Regions from separate parts of the Bradyrhizobium sp. IC3123 genome, predicted to be linked through region 2. Evidence: predicted binding sites of a transcription regulator. Region 2 holds the regulator's gene; each other region holds the start of a gene.
The links. The regulator LexA, encoded in region 2, represses DNA repair genes until DNA is damaged. The targets are predictions, from matches to a motif close to TGTTCNNNNTGTGTTCNG.
Positions count from the first base shown of each region.

Region 1 (4,515 bases), on a different contig from region 2:
AATCGGTCGTCGCTTTCGTGTTCATGGAGCGGCACTGGAACACGGTGACGCGCCGCCTGTCGGCCGCGGTGGTGCAGGACATCGCCGCGCTGATCGACGTCTACAAGGGCTATCCGCAGGACAAGGACCGCACCGAGATCCGCCGCATCGCGCAGCAGCGACTCGGCCTCGTCGTCGATTTCCTGCCTGCCGGCGACATGCCGCCGCCGGGACCAAAACCGTTCTTCTCGCTGCTCGACCAGACGCTGTCGGTGCAGCTCGGCCGCCAGATCGGCCGCTCGTTCTGGATCGACACGGTCGGCCGCTCCAACCTGGTCGAGATCCGCATCCAGCTCGACGACGCCGTGATGCGCGTGTTCGCGCAGCGCAGCGCCGCCTATGCCTCGAACTCGGAGATCTTCCTGTTCTGGATGGTCGGCACGTCCTCGATCCTGTTGATCGTCGCGGTGCTGTTCCTGCGCAACCAGATCAAGCCGATCCTGCGCCTCGCCGATGCCGCCGAGAGTTTCGGCAAGGGCCGCGAGGCCCCGAATTTCCGGCCGCGCGGCGCGCGCGAGGTGCGGCGCGCGGCCGTCGCCTTCCTGGAGATGAAGTCGCGCATCGAGCGCACGATGGAGCAGCGCACCGCGATGCTCGCCGGCGTCAGCCACGATCTGCGCACCATCCTGACCCGCTTCAAGCTCGAGCTGGCACTGATCGGAGACAGTCCCGAGCTCGAAGGCATGCGCAAGGACGTCGACGAAATGTCGATGATGCTGGAGGATTACCTTGCGTTCGCCCGCGGCGATTCCGGCGAGCAGTCGCAGCCGACCGACATGGCGCAGGCGCTCGAGGAGCTGCGCAGCGATGCCGAGCGTCACGGCCATACCGCGACCGTCGCCTTCAACGGCCTGCCCGTGGTGACGGTGAAGCCGGCTTCGTTCAAGCGCTGCCTCGCCAACCTCGTCACCAACGCAGCGCGCTACGGCAAGAACATCGCCATCACCGGCCAGCGCGATCACCGTTATTTGACCGTCACCGTCGACGATGACGGCCCCGGCATTCCCGCCCACTTGCGCGAAGAGGTATTCAAGCCGTTCCTGCGGCTGGACAACGCCCGCAACCAGGACGAAGGCGGCACCGGCCTGGGGCTCGCGATTGCCCGCGACATCGCCCGCTCGCACGGCGGCGACATCACGCTCGGTGACAGCCCGATGGGAGGATTGAGGGCGAGCGTGCGGATACCGGTGTAGGTGCGGTTTTCCCTTCTCCCCTTGCGGGAGAAGGGCGCGAAGCGCCGGATGAGGGGTATCTCTCCGCGCGTCCAAGTCTCATTGAATTCGCGGAGAGAAACCCCTCACCCGTCTCGCCGCTTTGCGGCGATCCACCCTCTCCCACAAGGGGAGAGGGAAAGAGCACACCTACTTCGGCAGCAGCGCCTTCAGCTTGTCCATGTCGCGCGTGTTCATCTTGAAGCCGCCGGGCATGACGATGTCACCGGGCTTCTGATCCGGCTTGCAGGCCCCGAGCCACTTGGCTTGCAGCGTCGTCGTGCTATCGCGCCCCGCCGCACCAGCAACGCCGCCTTTGGCGTGTGAGGTCGTCTTCACCGTGTAGGCCGAATTGAAATCGCCGGTGATCTCGGCATGCGAGGTCGTGCTGACGCCGGCGACGCTGCACTCGGAATCGCTGACATAGCCGGTCGCGGTCTTCTTGATCTCCTGCTTGGCGCAGATCTGCTTGGCCATCGGGGAGACGTTGTTGCTCATCTCCTTGTCGACGGTCTCGTCGGTGCAGTGCTGCATGGTCATCTCGGGCATGGGCGAGCCCGATGTGACCAGCTTCATCTCCCAAAGACCGGCCTTGCGCAGCGGCAGTTCGTCGGCGCTGGCGCTGCCTGCCGACAACGCGAGGCAAAGCATCGAGCCGAGCAAAGCGAGTTTGCGCGTCATGAGGGAAGCTCCCGGCTGAGAGAGGTGCGGCGCCTACGACAGCGCCTCAGTACAGTGTGCGGATCGGCCGGTCGGCGGCGCCATAGGGCACCCAGCGGCAGGAGAACGAGATGTAGCCGCCCTCATAGGCCTGCACGCCCAGGAATTTCGCGACCTTGCCGTAGCGGGCGCAGTGATCGACGGCGACCTGACGCGCATCGACCTGGGTCGCCATCGAATAGGCGATGATGCCGCCGGTGTCGTTGCCCTTGAACGGCGGCACCAGAGAAAAGATGTCGGCGCGCGCCGACTGGCTCGCCATGCCCGAGACAATCAGGCTGGCAAGAAGGCCCGCGGCCGCAATGATTCGCATTCCCGTCACTCCAATTGGCTGGCGCCAGTCTACGGTGCCGGGACGGACGTGAAAAGAACCGAACCCCTGTTGGCCGCGACATCCTGGTCAAGTCCTGGCGAAGTGTTGCCGCGCTGCACTTGACCCGCCCCAACCTTCGCGGCACCGTCCAGCCTTCGCAAGACCTTAGCTGTCCGGATTGACCATGCGCGCCCCCTCCCTGAAATCGCTCCGCTTTGCCGCCGTGCTCGGCCTCATGTTGGGAGCGCTGTCGCTCGGCGAGGCCAGGGCCGCCAATCCGCTCGAGCTGAATTTCTGGCTGAGCGGGCCGCGCTATGACGGTGCCGTCGCCCCTTGCGACTGGGCTCTGCCGAGGATCGTGCACGAGTTCGCCGAAAAGGAATACACGTTCTGGAATTCTTCGTTGCAGATCACCGGTTTCTCCGCCGTTCGCGAGACCGCGTTCCGGCCCTGGCAGTCCGACAACATTCCGCGGCGCTATTGCACCGGCGAGGCCATGCTCAATGACGGCAAGGCGCGCAAGGTGCATTTCTCGATCATCGAGGATGGCGGCTTTGCCTCCTACGGCAACGGTGTCGAATGGTGCGTCGTCGGCGTCGACCGCAACTGGGCCTACAATCCGGCGTGCCGCGCCGCCAAGCCCTGACTCCGACACCGGCTTATTCGGCTCAGCTAGCCGACGATTGTCCAATTTTGTTCTTGAAATGTTCCCATCGCCTGCTAGGCTGTGTGCACAGTCTAGTTGAGGGGCGTCGCCATGTTTCACTCCAGATTGCGTTCGTTGTCCCGTTTGATGATCTCGCTGATCCTCATTGCGGGGTTGGCCAGCCTCGCCGGCGGTGCGAAGGCACAGGATAAGCGGCAAAACGCACCCGGCGAGTTCGACTTCTATGTGCTGGCGCTATCGTGGTCGCCCTCGTTCTGCGAGGAAGCCGCCGAGCGCGGCGGACGGTCCCAGATGCAATGCAGCGGACGGCCCTACGCCTTCGTGGTGCATGGGCTGTGGCCGCAATATGAAAACGGCTTTCCCGAATATTGCCAGCGGCCGGCGCCGCGGCTGAACCGCAACATCGTCTCCTCGATGCTCGACCTGATGCCGGCGCCGGGCCTGATCTTCAACGAATGGGACAAGCACGGCACCTGCTCCGGGCTGGAGGGCCGCAGCTATTTCGAGATGATCCGCAAAGCGCGCGCCGCAATCAAGATTCCGGCCGAGTATCTCGACCTGTCGCAGGCCAAGACCATCGCGCCGGCGGAGGTCGAAGAAGCCTTCATCAAGGCCAATCCGGGTCTCGGCAATGCCGCCGTCTCGGTCACCTGCAACCGGACTCGGCTGTCCGAGGTCCGCATCTGCCTCAGCAAGGATCTGCAATTCCGCGCCTGCGACGAGCGCCGCGCCTGCCGCCGCGACCAGGTCACGATGCCGCCGATCAGGGGCGGGTAGCTCAGTCATTGCGAGCGCAGCGAAGCAATCCAGAGTGCCTCCGCGGACGCATTTCTGGATTGCTTCGCTGCGCTCGCAATGACAGGGGTTAGGATCGCGCCAGACAACGTAGTCCTCTCCGCCATGAACTACCGCCACGCCTTCCACGCCGGCAGCTTCGCCGATGTCATCAAGCACATCGTGCTGGCGCGCATCCTCACTTATCTGCAGGACAAGCCGGCAGCGTTCCGCGTCATCGACACCCATGCCGGCGCCGGCCTCTACGATCTCGACAGCGACGAGGCTCGCCGCGGCGGCGAATGGCTGACCGGCATTGCGCGGCTGCTGCAGGCCCGCCTGTCGAACGAAAGCGCGGCACTGACGAAGCCCTATCTCGACATCGTCCGCGCCTTCAATCCGAAGGGGGAGCTCAAGGCCTATCCGGGCTCGCCGTTGATCGCGCGCGGCTTGCTCAGGCCGCAAGACCGGCTCGTCGCCTGCGAGCTCGAGCCGAAGGCACGGAAAGCGCTGATCGACGCGCTGCGCCGCGACGAGCAGGCGCGCGTGGTCGATCTCGACGGCTGGGTGGCGCTGCCGGCCTTCGTGCCGCCGAAGGAGCGGCGTGGCCTCGTGCTGATCGATCCGCCCTTCGAGGCCAAGGACGAGTTCGAGCGGCTCGGCGAAGCCTTCTCGGCAGCGTTCGCGAAATGGCCGACCGGTATCTACGTAATCTGGTATCCCGCCAAGAACCGGCGCGCCACCGACACGCTGGCACAAACCGTCGCGCGGCTCGCAGCTGCAGCAAAGCC
Region 1 covers NZ_JADYVF010000004.1:223,657-228,171, forward strand. The annotation lists gene I6F20_RS15365 (ATP-binding protein) at 1-1,232, shown strand, start outside; gene I6F20_RS15370 (DUF3617 domain-containing protein) at 1,401-1,931, opposite strand; gene I6F20_RS15375 (hypothetical protein) at 1,978-2,283, opposite strand; gene I6F20_RS15380 (hypothetical protein) at 2,468-2,929, shown strand; gene I6F20_RS15385 (ribonuclease T2 family protein) at 3,041-3,727, shown strand; gene I6F20_RS15390 (23S rRNA (adenine(2030)-N(6))-methyltransferase RlmJ) at 3,851-4,515, shown strand, end outside.
Region 1: a site for LexA is predicted at 2,978-2,995, ahead of I6F20_RS15385 (ribonuclease T2 family protein). Genes of this name have one in related genera too.

Region 2 (4,515 bases):
AAGCAAGCCTCTCTCCTGCTCGAATTCGCCAGAACCACCTCGGATTCTGACCTCTCCGCCAAGCTGATCAGCAAGGCCGCCGACCTAAAATCCCAGGCGGACCCGCTGCCGGACAAGGATCAGGGTCCCAAGCCGCCCGACGTCGCGGACATCAGTCCGGGCGATCCGACGGGGCGTTGAACGATGTTGGCCGTGGCGCTCGTCATTCTCGTCCTTGCCATGGCAATCCTCGTTCCGGTCTGTCTCGCCTTCCGCATCATGCCGCGGCGGAGTTGAGCCGACCTCCTCCACCCCCTGCGACCATGCAGGATAGATCATCCCGCGTGCTGCTTTGCCTCACGGCTGCACTCGGCTAGAACTCTCGCCGCCCATTGACTGATGTGCTCAGCAGGAGTTCGCCCGTGGCCCTGATGCCGGTTTCTGACGCGCTTGCTGCGGTGTTGGCCGGCGTCGAGCCGCTGGCTGAACAGATGGTTTGCCTCGACGAGGCCTACCATCGTGTGCTCGCCCGCGATGTCGCGGCGCGGCGCACGCAGCCGCCGGAGGCGATGTCGGCGATGGACGGCTATGCCGTGCGCACGGCCGACGCGGCATACGATTCGAGGTTGACCGTCGTCGGCGAGGTCGCGGCGGGCCGGCCGTTCGCGGGAAGCGTCGGCCCCGGCGAAGCCGTGCGGATCTTCACCGGCGGCGTCGTTCCCGACGGCGCCGATGCCGTCGTGATCCAGGAGGACACGGCTGCCGACGGCAAACATGTCACGATCAAGGAAGCCGCCATTTTCGGCCGGCACATCCGCCCTGCAGGCGTCGACTTCCGCGAAGGCGACGTGCTGCTGCGCAAGGGAATCCGCCTCACCGAGCGCGATCTCGCCCTCGCCGCCGGAATGAATCATCCGCATCTCGCCATCATCCGCCGCCCGAGGGTTGCCGTTCTCGCCACCGGCGACGAGCTCGTGATGCCGGGCACCACGCCTGGTCGCGGCCAGATCGTCTATTCCAACGGCTATGCCCTGCATGCGCTCGCCCGCAGCGAGGGCGCCGAGACCATCGACCTCGGAATTGCCGCCGATACGCTGGAGGCGACGTCCGCCGGCATCCGCCGCGCGCGCGAGAGCGGCGCCGACATCCTGATCACGACCGGCGGTGCCTCGGTGGGCGACCACGACCTGGTCCAGCAGGCGCTCAAGGGCGAAGGCATCGCGATGGCGTTCTGGAAGATCGCGATCCGGCCGGGCAAGCCGATGATGCACGGTCGGATAGGCGCGATGCGCGTGATTGGCCTGCCCGGCAATCCCGTGTCGTCCTACGTGTGCGCCTTCCTGTTCATGGTCCCCTTGATTCGCGCCCTGTCGGGCCGTTCAGCGATTCATCATCGGCGCGAGCGCGCCGTGCTGGGCCGCGATCTCGCCGCCAACGACCAGCGCGAGGACTATCTGCGTGCGCGGCTGGAGGAGCGCGACGACGGCACGCGCGTCGCCCTTCCGGTCAGCCATCAGGACTCCTCCCTTCTTGCGAATCTCGCTGCGGCACAGGTACTTCTGGTGCGCGCACCGTTCGCGCCGAAGGCCGAGGCCGGCACGCCTTGCGAGGTGCTCCGGCTGCCCGTCTGAGCCGCCCAGCCACACGCATTCCGCGAGCTTGGCCGCGTTCACCATAAATTAAGCAGTTGCGGAACACATATCGAACATATAGTGTCCGTTCATGATTTGTTTCGAGGATGTAGCGGCTTAGTGCCGGCTTCATCGTGTCGGAATCGAACGACATCAACCGGGGGACTTTGGTCGAGATGTTGACGCGCAAACAATACGAGCTTCTGCGATTCATCAGCGAACGTCTGAAGGAAAGCGGCGTGCCGCCGTCCTTCGACGAGATGAAGGATGCGCTCGACCTGCGCTCGAAGTCAGGCATCCATCGCCTGATCACTGCGCTCGAGGAGCGCGGCTTCATTCGCCGCCTGCCCAACCGTGCCCGTGCCATCGAGGTGATCAAGCTGCCCGAGCTCCAGGCCGCCGCCGGCAATCGCCGTGGCTTCACCCCGAGCGTGATCGAGGGCAATCTCGGCAAGGTGCGCGCGAGCTCCAGCCCGCCCGCGGACGAGGGCGAGCGCCCCGTCGCGGTGCCCGTGATGGGCCGCATCGCCGCCGGCACGCCGATCGAGGCGCTGCAGACCCGCAGCCATACCATCAGCGTGCCGCCGGACATGCTCGGCTCGGGCGAGCACTACGCGCTCGAAGTGCGCGGCGATTCGATGGTCGAGGCCGGCATCCTCGACGGCGACATGGCGCTGATCCAGCGCAACGAGACCGCAAATACCGGCGACATCGTGGTGGCATTGATCGACGACGAGGAGGCCACGCTCAAGCGCTTCCGCCGCCGCGGCGCCTCGATCGCGCTCGAGCCCGCCAATGCCGCCTACGAGGTCCGCATTCTTCCGCCGAACCGCGTGAAGATCCAGGGCAAGCTGATCGGGCTTTACCGGAAGTACTGATACGGGAAACATCAAGCGCCGCGCGCGTTTCGATCGGCATCGGCGATCCAGGATCGGAGCGGATACTTGTCCGCTCCGGCTGGACGGTTTCTCTGGTTCTGCGCCGGCTGTCCGGTCCATCTTCCCGCGCGACATTCCCCCGCGCAGGCGCGCAGCCATTTCTGCTTCGCCGGTAGAGTTGTGCCGGCAGTGCTGATAGCTCCGGCCGAATGCAAGGACGCGAGGTTTGTTCCTATCGAATCCGGGAAAGATAATGTGATCGCGCGCTGCGGACGCGAGCCGCAGATTTGCCCATAACCGAGCAGAGCGTTGTATGCTTCCACTCTGATAGAGGCCTGCGCCTCGAAAGAGACGCGGGTCGCTATCCCAGCATGAGGAGCACCCGATGTGTGACTACAGCCTGCATGCCGTCGCGACGCGCCCCGCCGAAGTCGGCGAGACGATCGTCACGACAACCTTCCGCGGCACCTCGACGCGCGGTTTCGCTTCCGAAGCCGATCCCTCCGTCGCGGTCTGTCTGCTGCCGGGGACGGAGCTCGCTTTCGCCGACAATGTCCGCTACGACAACCGCTGGATCTGGACGCGCACCGTGAACTCTCGCGTCGGCAAGTTCGGCAAGATCGACCCGCACATTCCCGATCGCCATCATGACGCGATCGAATTCCCCGACGGCAAATACGTGCTGGTGACGCAGCTCGTCGAAGGCCAGCGCGCGACCGTGCTGCAATTGCCGGTGACGCAGCCAGCCCCCGAGCGCGAGCACAAGCCGCAGATCGTCGCCGACACGCGGCCCACGATCACGCGCCTGCCGATCGGCTGACGCCCTTCGGCCGACAGGCCGAGCCCGGGATTGAAATTGCCATCGCCGGCCGAGGCCGGCGAGCCCGGTAAGTTTGTGTTTCAGGACATTCGATCGGCGAGCCCACCGCCGCGCCTCGTCGTCGCACGAAGTTTGGGCCGTGCTGCCCGCATTTTGAACGTCCGCTCCGCAGCCAAATGACCGATGCTGTCGTGGTTTGAGGCGGCGGACACGCTCGATGAAGACCTTCATTCGCGTCGTTGAACTTTGGGTACCCGACCGGACGCGCATGCGGCTGGAATTCGGCGGCGGCCTCTACGACGATGGGCTGTCCGCGTTCAAAGCCGTCAGCGAAGAGCTGCACTTCGGATATGACGAGGGACTTCCAGGCAAGGCCTGGGCCTGTGGCCACCCCGTCATCCTCACGAAATTCGCCAACTCCTATTTCAAGCGGACCGATCAGGCCGCTGCGGCCGGCCTCACCTGCGGCGTGGCGGTGCCGGTGTTCGCGGGCGAATTCCTGCAAGCCGTGCTGGTGCTGTTCTGCGGCGACGACGAGGCGCATGTCGGCGCGATCGAACTCTGGCACAACGATCCTGATCTCTCGCATGAGATGGGGCTCGTCGATGGCTATTACGGCACCGCGGACATGTTCGAATTCAACTCCCGCCACACCAGATTTCCGCGCGGCTTCGGCCTGCCCGGACGCACCTGGAAGGCGGGCCTGCCGCTGATCATCAAGGACTTGCACGACGCCAAGAGTTTCCTGCGCTGGGAGGACGCCGCCAAGGTCGGGATCAATCTCGGCGTCGGCGTGCCCTACCGAACCGGTACCGACCAGACCTGGGTTCTGACATTCCTCTCCGCGCAGGCAACGCCGATTGCACGACGCTTCGAGATCTGGGTCCCGAACGAGGACCGTTCGGCGCTGGTCTTTCGCGCCGGCGATTGCAGCGCGCAGACCGACCTCGCCGCACGCTATGCGGCGCAGTCCATCGCCAGGGGCGAAGGCAGCATCGGCGGCGCCTGGGCCGCCGGCATGCCCGCGCTCAACGACGATCTCACCTGTGACGGCTCGATCGCCGGCTCCGAAGCCTGCGCAGCCGGGCTGAGCCGAATGGTGGCCCTGCCGGTTATCGGCAACGGAAGGCTTGACGCCGTGCTGGCCTGGTATTTGTGATCCGCGTCAATCGTCGGCCTGCAAGTCGGCCTCCGATGGCGTTGCGTC
Region 2 covers NZ_JADYVF010000001.1:929,237-933,751, reverse strand. The annotation lists gene I6F20_RS04630 (hypothetical protein) at 1-180, shown strand, start outside; gene I6F20_RS04625 (molybdopterin molybdotransferase MoeA) at 402-1,610, shown strand; gene lexA (transcriptional repressor LexA) at 1,787-2,488, shown strand; gene I6F20_RS04615 (hypothetical protein) at 2,874-3,308, shown strand; gene I6F20_RS04610 (GAF domain-containing protein) at 3,526-4,467, shown strand; gene I6F20_RS04605 (ComEC/Rec2 family competence protein) at 4,474-4,515, opposite strand, start outside.

Region 3 (4,515 bases), on a different contig from region 2:
CCAACGAGTGCGGCCGCCATTTCGGCGCCACGGGGGCAAATTCTTTCGTCCTTGCAGGGAGCGGGCGGACGTATAGGGGGGAAGGGGCCTTGCGTCAAGGCGACGGGCCGTTTTTGGCCCGTCGTCCCGGGGCGGGCAGAGCCCGAACCCGGGATCTCGTGCCCCGCCTCGGTGTCATCGCCCGCGAAGGCGGGCGATCCAGTACTCCGCGGCGGCGCGGCTGACCAGAGGCGCTGCGGCGTACTGGATGCCCCGCCTTCGCGGGGCATGACAGCTGAGGGTGGGGAGAGGTGGGAACGTCCCCCGTTACCGTCCGATCACCAAAACGGCAATGATTGTCGCGCCTTACCATCACATAAAGGGCGTATTCGCCGTCGAAGAGTCCGGTGGAGTTCCCGGGGCTGCACGCCCCGACACATTGTTTGCCGCCGGTTTTGGCTTAAGTAACAGCACATCGCGCTCTGATTGGATTGTTTCGTGCCGACAACGCTTCATTTCGCGCAAGTCCTGCGCTCAGCCTGTCTGTGTCGGGGCGTCCGCTTGGACGTCCCCTTGGCCGGCCGGCTGATGGCGCTTTGTGGCCTGGCGGTGGTGCTGGGCCTGGCGTCCGGCGCGGCGCCGGCGGCGGCGCAAGGCAAGCTCGAGGCGCAATATGAGGCGACGCTGGCGGGCATTCCCGTCGGCAAGGGCGCCTGGAACATCGATATCCAGGACGACGTGTTCTCGGCGGCGGCCGCCGGCGGCACCACCGGGCTTTTGAAGTCGTTCACGGGCGGGTCCGGCACCGGCGCGAGCCAGGGGCGCGTCGTTGGCGGCGCGCTGGTTGCGACCGGCTACCAGGCCTCCACCACCACCCAGAAGAAGACCGAAGAGATCCGCATCACCCTCGACAAGGGCAATGTGAAGGATTTCGGCATTTTGCCGGAGCCGCCGGTCGATCCGGACCGCATCGTCGTCACCGAGGCCCACCGCCGCGGCGTCTGGGACCCCATGACGGCCTCGCTGCTGCGCGTGCCCGGCACCGGTGATCCCGTTTCGCAGGACGCCTGCCACAGCTCCGCGCCGGTGTTCGACGGCCGCATGCGCTACGAGCTCAAGCTCGATTTCAAGCGCATGGAGACCGTGAAGGCGGAGAAGGGGTACAAGGGCCCGGTCGTGGTCTGCGCGATCTATTTCGTGCCGATCGCCGGCTACATCCCCGACCGCCCGGTGATCAAATACCTCGCCGCCCAGCGCAACATGGAGATCGCGTTCGCCCCCATCGCCGGCACGCGCATCCTGGTCCCGTTCTGGCTGAAAGTGCCGACCCCGCTCGGCCCCGCCATGCTGGAAGCCACCAGCTTCATCACCGCCCCCCAGCCGCCACGCGTCGCGAAGACGCAGTAGGCAAGGAGGCCGCGCCGGCTCTCTCGGCCGTCATTCCGGGGCGCGCCATCTTGGCGCGAACCCGGAATCCATCGGGCTACAGAGACGGTTTCACGATGGATTCCGGGTTCGCGACTGCGTCGCACCCCGGAATGACGAGCGAAATGGGAGCCCAAAAGCGCGCCCTAATGATTTCAACGACTTACCTACTGTGCATGGGGTTGTTTTCGCACACTTCGTTTGACCAAACCCCGCCGCAGGGAATCCATTTGACTCCTCCCCGATTCTGATTCGACTCGGCGCCGTCCCCAGCTTTAACCACCCCGGTCGCTTGTGCGCCCCCGCAAAACTCCATCTAGTGCGCAACCAAGACGAGTCCCGCGACATGTTGCGTGAACGGAACGGGACTCACAGGGGAGTCAGCGATTCGGCCGCGATTCGTTCTAGAGTCGTTCCGAAGCTTAAAGCGAACGGGAAAAGCGTCGCAAAGTGAGACAGTTGCGCGGGATTTGGGGCGGGCGTTTTCACGCCCGCGGTGTGCCCCTCACCCTGAGGAGGCCGCGCAAGCGGCCGTCTCGAAGGGCGAGGGGCTTGGCTTGCCCAGCAGCACCAGCCGGGCCTTCATCCTTCGAGACGCGCTGACGCGCTCCTCAGGATGAGGAACGAAGAGCCAGCCCCCTCTCCGCCCCGGATAGCACTGACATTCGCCCAAATCGCCATTACCTAATCCCCTAGACATGGCTTTTTCCTCCTCCCCCTTCGCTTCCGAGCGCGCACCCGGCGCGGGCGTCACTGCGGTGCTCGGTCCGACCAACACCGGCAAGACCCATCTCGCCATCGAGCGGATGCTGGCGCATCCCTCGGGCATGATCGGCCTGCCGCTGCGCCTCTTGGCGCGCGAGGTCTACAACAAGATCGCCGACCGAGCCGGCGAGGCCAGCGTCGCGCTCGTCACCGGCGAGGAGAAGATCAAGCCGAAGAATCCGCGCTATTGGGTCTCGACCGTCGAGGCGATGCCGCGCGATATCGACGTCTCCTTCCTCGCCGTCGACGAGGTCCAGATCGCCGCCGATCTCGAGCGCGGCCACGTCTTCACCGACCGCATCCTCAACCGCCGCGGCCGCGACGAGACGCTGCTCTTGGGCGCCGCCACCATGCGCCCGATCATCGAGCGCCTGTTGCCGGGCGTGTCCATGATCACGCGGCCCAGATTGTCGCAGCTCGAATTCGCCGGCGATCGCAAGATCACGCGCCAGCCGCGCCGCACCGCCATCGTCGCGTTCTCGGCCGATGAAGTCTATGCGATTGCCGAGCTGATCCGCCGCCAGCATGGCGGCGCCGCCGTGGTGCTGGGCTCGCTGTCGCCGCGCACACGAAACGCGCAAGTGGCGATGTTCCAGAACGGCGACGTCGATTATCTCGTCGCCACCGATGCCGTCGGCATGGGCCTCAATCTCGACGTCGATCACGTCGCCTTCGCCTCCGACCGCAAGTTCGACGGCTACCAGTTCCGCCGCCTGACGCCGGCCGAATTCGCGCAGATCGCAGGCCGCGCCGGCCGCGCCACCCGCAACGGCACCTTCGGCACCACGGGCCGCTGCGCGCCGTTCGAGCCCGAGCTCGTCAACGCGCTGCAGAACCACACCTTCGATGCCGTGAAGGTGCTGCAATGGCGCAATTCCAAGCTCGATTTCTCCTCGCTCGGCGCGCTCCAGGTCTCGCTGAACCTCGCCCCCGGCCACGAGACGCTGACGCGCGCGCCGATCGCCGAGGACATGCGCGTGCTCGATCACGCCGCCCGCGACGGCGAGGTGCGCGATATCGCGCATGGCAAGGCTGCCGTGGAGCGGCTCTGGGAAGCCTGCCAGGTCCCGGACTATAGAAAGCTGTCGCCGGCCGCCCATGCCGAGCTGGTGACGACGCTGTACGGCTTCCTGATGCGCAAGGGCTGCATTCCCGATGCCTGGTTCGAGTCCCAGGTCACCCAGGCCGACCGCATCGACGGCGACATCGACACGCTGTCGGCCCGAATCGCCCAGATCCGCACCTGGACCTTCGTCGCCAACCGCCCGGACTGGCTGAAAGACCCGGAACGCTGGCAGGGGATCGCGCGGGAGGTCGAAAATAAATTGTCGGATGCGCTCCATGAACGCTTGACTGAGCGTTTCGTTGATCGCCGGACCAGTGTATTGATGCGCCGCCTGCGGGAGAACACGAGCTTGAATACTGAAATCGGCAAGACCGGCGAAGTCATCGTCGAAGGCCATGTCATCGGCCGCCTCGATGGCTTCACCTTTGCACCGGATGCGGCGGAAGCCGGCTCCGATGCGAAAGCCTTGCAGGCTGCAGCGCAAGCGGTGCTCGCCGGCGAGATCAACGCGCGCGCCGAAAAGCTGGGCAATGCGCCGGACGAGCAGTTCGTGCTGACGTCCGAAGGCATCATCCGCTGGACCGGCGATGCCGTGGCGCGCCTTGCCGCCGCAGACGAGGCGCTGCATCCGCGCATCCGCATCATCTCGGACGAGCGCCTGACCGGCGCGCCCCGCGACAAGGTGCAGGCGCGGCTCGAGCTCTGGCTCAAGACGCACATCGAAAAGCTGCTCGGGCCGATGTTCGAGCTGTCGAAGGCCGAGGACGTCACCGGCATTGCCCGCGGCATCGCCTATCAGCTGGTCGAGGCGCTCGGCGTGCTCGAGCGTCCGAAGATCGCCAGCGAGCTGAAAGATCTCGACCAGTCCTCGCGCGCCGTCTTGCGCAAATACGGCGTCCGCTTCGGCGCCTATCACATCTATTTCCCCGGCCTGCTCAAGCCCGCCGCGCGTGCGCTGGCCGCGCTGCTCTGGGCGCTGAAGCAGGACAATGTCGATCTCTCCGCGCTCTCGGGCGCGCAGCATCTGGCCTCCTCGGGGCGTACCTCGTTCCCGGTCGACAAGGCGCTGCCGCGCGATGCCTATCGCGTGCTCGGCTACAAGCAGGCCGGCGAGCGCGCCGTGCGCGTCGACATCCTGGAGCGCCTTGCCGACTTGATCCGCCCGGCGCTGGCCTGGCGCGAGAATTCGCCGGGCGAAAAGCCCGCCGGCGCGTTCGATGGCCGCAGCTTCGTGGTGACGCAGGCGATGACCTCGCTCACCGGATCTGCCGGCGAGGATT
Region 3 covers NZ_JADYVF010000009.1:5,688-10,202, forward strand. The annotation lists gene I6F20_RS25695 (DUF3108 domain-containing protein) at 568-1,386, shown strand; gene I6F20_RS25700 (helicase-related protein) at 2,103-4,515, shown strand, end outside.
Region 3: a site for LexA is predicted at 1,805-1,822, ahead of I6F20_RS25700 (helicase-related protein). Genes of this name have one in related genera too.

Region 4 (4,515 bases), 110 kb from region 2:
TCGCATTGTGACAACCTTCGGCCACCGCCGGAGCGACCACGAAGGGGCCGACACTGGTGAGATCCCAACAGTTGCGGCTCCAGCCACCGCCGGCGTTGGCGCCGAGGTAGAAACCGCTCCAGTTGTACACCGCGATCGGTGCCACCGGAGCCTTGGTGTAGGGGCGGGCTGCCAAATCGGCCGCCGAGGCCGGTGCCAACGCGCTGAGTGCGAACAAGCTGGCCGAAGCCAGCAAAAGCTTCTTCATATCCATTCCCCACTTCCATTTCTCATTCCGGTCTTCCGGAGAGCGGAAGAGCAGCGGACCTTATGACTCAAGCAACGTCATTGCTTTTACACCATTGAAGCCAAAGGTTGTGTCACCCAGCGGCCACACCCCTTCGAAAAGCGCGAGCGAACGGGCGGCCGCAACAAACAAAAAGGCCGGCGCGAGGCCGGCCTTTCGTGACGATGATGCGTCAGAGACGAAGCTCAGTACTTGGCGACGACCGGGCCGCCGAAGTGGTAGTTCACGCCGACCTGCACGGTGTGGAGGTCGAGAGTGCCGGTGTTGACCGGGAAGACGCCCGAGAAGTAGGTCTCGCCGCCCAGGCTGCGATAGAGGTACTCGCCCTTGACCGACCAGTTCGGAGCAAACATCGCCTCGACGCCCGCGCCGACCGTCCAGCCCGAATGGAACTGGCTCTCCGAGAGGCTCAGAACAGGGGGCGCGCTGACGCTGATCTTGTTGTTGATCCAGGCGTAACCACCCGTGGCGTACAGCAGGACGCTCGGGGAAGCGAGCCAGCCGATGCGACCACGCACGGTGCCGAGCGCGTCGATACGCGAACTGACCGTCGTGGGAACGAGGGCGCCACCAAAATCAACAAGACCGGTCGCCGAGGCGTTTACGTCAGCCCACGCGCCATCAGCTTCGATGCCGAACACGACGTTGGAGGTCTGCCAGTTGTAGCCAACGGTGCCGCCGACGAAACCGCCCTGCATGCGCGGATCATCGGAGCTGTTTTCCCAGGCGCCGCCACCGACGATACCCAGGTAAAAGCCGGTCCAGTTGTAGACCGAGGCAACAGGCGCAGGCGCCTTGGTGTAGGGGCGGGCTGCCAGATCAGCAGCCGAAGCGGGGGCCGCGAGAGCGAACAAACAGGCCGAAGCCAACAAAACCTTCTTCATTTTCAACTTAATCCCAGTCCCAGTTTCTGTTGTTGCCTTCCGTGGCGGAAGGGCAGCGGACTCAAACGGCCCAACTGACGCCGTCTTTACACCACCAAAGCCGCAAGTTGTGTCTCCGAAAAGCCACAACAGTCCAAAAGGTGATGGTTACTGACTTATTTACGTCCAGGCATGTGCCGAAAAAAAGAAGGGCCGGCGCAGGGCCGGCCCTTCCATTTGCTCGCGAAATGAGAGGGATATCAGTACCTCGCGACCAACGGGCCGCCGAAGCGATAATTCAGGCGGACTAGACCCATGTCGACGTCCTGACTGATGCGATCGCTCCCGAAGGCAACGCCCGCAGGCGTCGTGAAGGCGATCGTACGGTCGCCGAGGAAGATGTGGTTGTACTCGACGCCGAGCGTCCAGTTCGGAGCAAATCCGAATTCCAGGCCGGCGCCAACGGTGCCGCCCCAGCGGGTCTCGCGAGCCGACGCCAGCAGCGTGCCGGCGCCAGGCGTGCCAGGCGCGGCATAGACGTCGTACTTGTCCCCGACTACGGCGGCGCCGCCCTTCACATAGAGCAGCACGTTGTTCCAGGCATAACCGACCTGGCCCGTGATCAGGCCAAAAGCATCGATGTGAGAGCGGTTACGATCACCGGTGACCAAAGCGCTTCCAGGGAAGAGGAGGCTGACGTTGTCCCCCGAGAAGTCAGCCCAGTTGCCCTGGCCCTCGAGGCCGAACACCCAATTGGTCGACTGCCAGCGGTAGCCGATCTGACCACCGACCGTGCCGCCGGTCGCATCGTGACAGCCTTCAGCCACCAGAACGCCCGTGACCGGGGTCACGAAGTCCCAGCACTTGCGGCTCGTGCCGCCGCCGCCGTTGACGCCGATGTAGAAGCCGCTCCAGTCGTAAACCGCGGCGACCGCCGGGGCCGGAGCCTTGGTGTAGGGACGCGCAGCCATATCCGCCGCGCTTGCCGGAGCCGACAGCCCCATTGCCATTGCACTGATTACGCCGAAAAGAATCTTATTCATTGCAGTCTCCCCAAGTTTCGTCCGCTTCATGAAAGTCCCCGAAGCGGCTGATCAGACGCGACACCCATATGAATCAATTCCAAGGCAAAGGTAGCCTAAGGAAAGGGCAGAGTCCGTCTCCGGAATGCCACACTTGCGGATTGATTGAATGGGTTCCAACTTGATGAATGTTAAATGGTTTTTGCCATACTCGGGAACCCAAAAAGGTTCCATTCGAGGGCTGTCCTTTTTTGTGGCATGAGAGGACATGCGGGAAATTTCCGCTCGCTCGTGCCGAAGAACAAATCTGGAACAAACGTGCGCGCGATGCTATATGTGGGGATAACCTTGGGGGTGGCAGGCTGATCGGTGCCCGCAAGCGTATAGGGTCGCCCTAGCGGGCGCAGAGGAACGCGGGCAGCGGATTCGCCCTTTTGAAATTCAGTGGCATTCGGAGTGGAGAGCGGCGATGGCGGGAAGCGTCAACAAGGTCATTCTGGTTGGAAATCTCGGCAAGGATCCCGAAATCCGCCGCACCCAGGACGGGCGGCCGATCGCGAATTTGAGCATCGCGACCTCGGAGACCTGGCGCGACAAGAACACCGGCGAGCGCAAGGAGAAGACCGAGTGGCATCGCGTCGTGATCTTCTCTGAGCCGCTTTGCAAGATCGTCGAACAGTATCTGAAGAAGGGCGCAAAGGTTTACATCGAAGGCGCGCTCCAGACCCGCAAGTACACCGACCAGAGCGGCGTCGAGAAATACTCGACCGAGGTCGTGCTGCAGGGCTTCAACTCAACGCTGACGATGCTGGACGGCCGCGGTGGCGGCGGCGGAGGTGGCAGCTTCGGCGACGAGCCGGGCGGCGACTTCGGCTCCTCCGGACCCGTCAGCAGCGCGCCGCGCCGTCCCGTTGCCGCCGGCGGCGGCCGCAACAGCGACATGGACGACGATATCCCGTTCTGAGAGGGCGGGATTACTCGACGGAGATGCGGCGGCAACCTCGGCGCCGCTTGCGCCTCCCCGTCAGGAGACATTCCTAATTGACTGAACGGGCTCGGATTTTCCGGGCGCGCTTCATGTGTGGGGTGAGGTTCGTATCAAGCCGGGCAAAACGGGTTGACCGGAGGCCCCTTGACGCGTGTTCAGGCCGGCGTTGCGGGCGTTCATGAAGGACCGATTCCGGGGGCGTGCAGGGCGCTGTTCCGAAGCCGTAAGTTATTGGAAGAATAAGCGGAAAAAGGACTTTCCGAGGGCGGTCAGGGTGGTTATCCGACCCCGGATGCGCTATATGATTCCCAGACAAACCCTCACCGGATTCCCCCTTGGCTGACGACGATAACAAGCCCGGCGACCAGCCGGCGCACCCCTCGGACATTCGCCCCGTTTCGATCTACGAGGAGATGAAGAAGTCCTACCTCGATTACGCCATGAGCGTGATCGTGGCGCGTGCGCTGCCCGATGCCCGCGACGGGTTGAAGCCGGTCCATCGCCGCATCCTGTTCGCGATGAACAATCGCGGCGATACCCCGGATAAGAAGCACAAGAAGTCCGCCGGTGCCGTCGGCGAGGTCATGGGTAAGTACCATCCGCATGGCGACCAGGCGATCTACGACGCCTTGGTGCGCATGGCGCAGGACTTCTCGATGCGCGCGCCCTTGATCGACGGGCAGGGCAATTTCGGCTCGGTCGACGGCGATCCCCCGGCGGCGATGCGCTACACCGAGTCGCGCCTGACCAAGATCGCGCTGAAGCTGCTCGAGGACATCGACGACGATACGGTCGACTTCCAGGACAATTACGACGGCTCCGAAAGGGAGCCGGTGGTGCTGCCCGCCCGGTTCCCGAACCTCCTGGTCAACGGCGCCGGTGGCATCGCGGTCGGCATGGCCACCAATATCCCGCCGCACAATCTCGGCGAGGTGATCGACGCCTGCGTCGCGCTGATCGACAATCCGGCGCTGACGATCGACGAGCTCAACGCCATCATCCCGGGGCCTGATTTCCCGACCGGCGGCATCATTCTCGGACGCCAGGGCATCCGCAGCGCCTATCATCTCGGCCGCGGCTCCATCGTGATGCGCGGCAAGGTCACCTTCGAGACGCTCCGGAAAGAACGCGAGGCGATCGTCATCACCGAGATCCCGTATCAGGTGAACAAGGCGACGATGGTCGAGCGCATCGCCGAGCTCTACAAGGAAAAGAAGATCGAAGGCATCTCCGACCTGCGCGACGAGTCCGACCGCGACGGCTACCGCGTCGTCGTCGAGCTCAAGCGCGATGCCGTGCCCGACGTGGTACTGAACCAGCTCTACAAGTTCACGCCGCTGCAAACGAGCTTCGGCG
Region 4 covers NZ_JADYVF010000001.1:1,042,452-1,046,966, forward strand. The annotation lists gene I6F20_RS05145 (outer membrane protein) at 1-247, opposite strand, end outside; gene I6F20_RS05150 (outer membrane protein) at 472-1,170, opposite strand; gene I6F20_RS05155 (outer membrane protein) at 1,410-2,192, opposite strand; gene I6F20_RS05160 (single-stranded DNA-binding protein) at 2,641-3,135, shown strand; gene gyrA (DNA gyrase subunit A) at 3,495-4,515, shown strand, end outside.
Region 4: a site for LexA is predicted at 2,469-2,486, ahead of I6F20_RS05160 (single-stranded DNA-binding protein). Genes of this name have one in related genera too.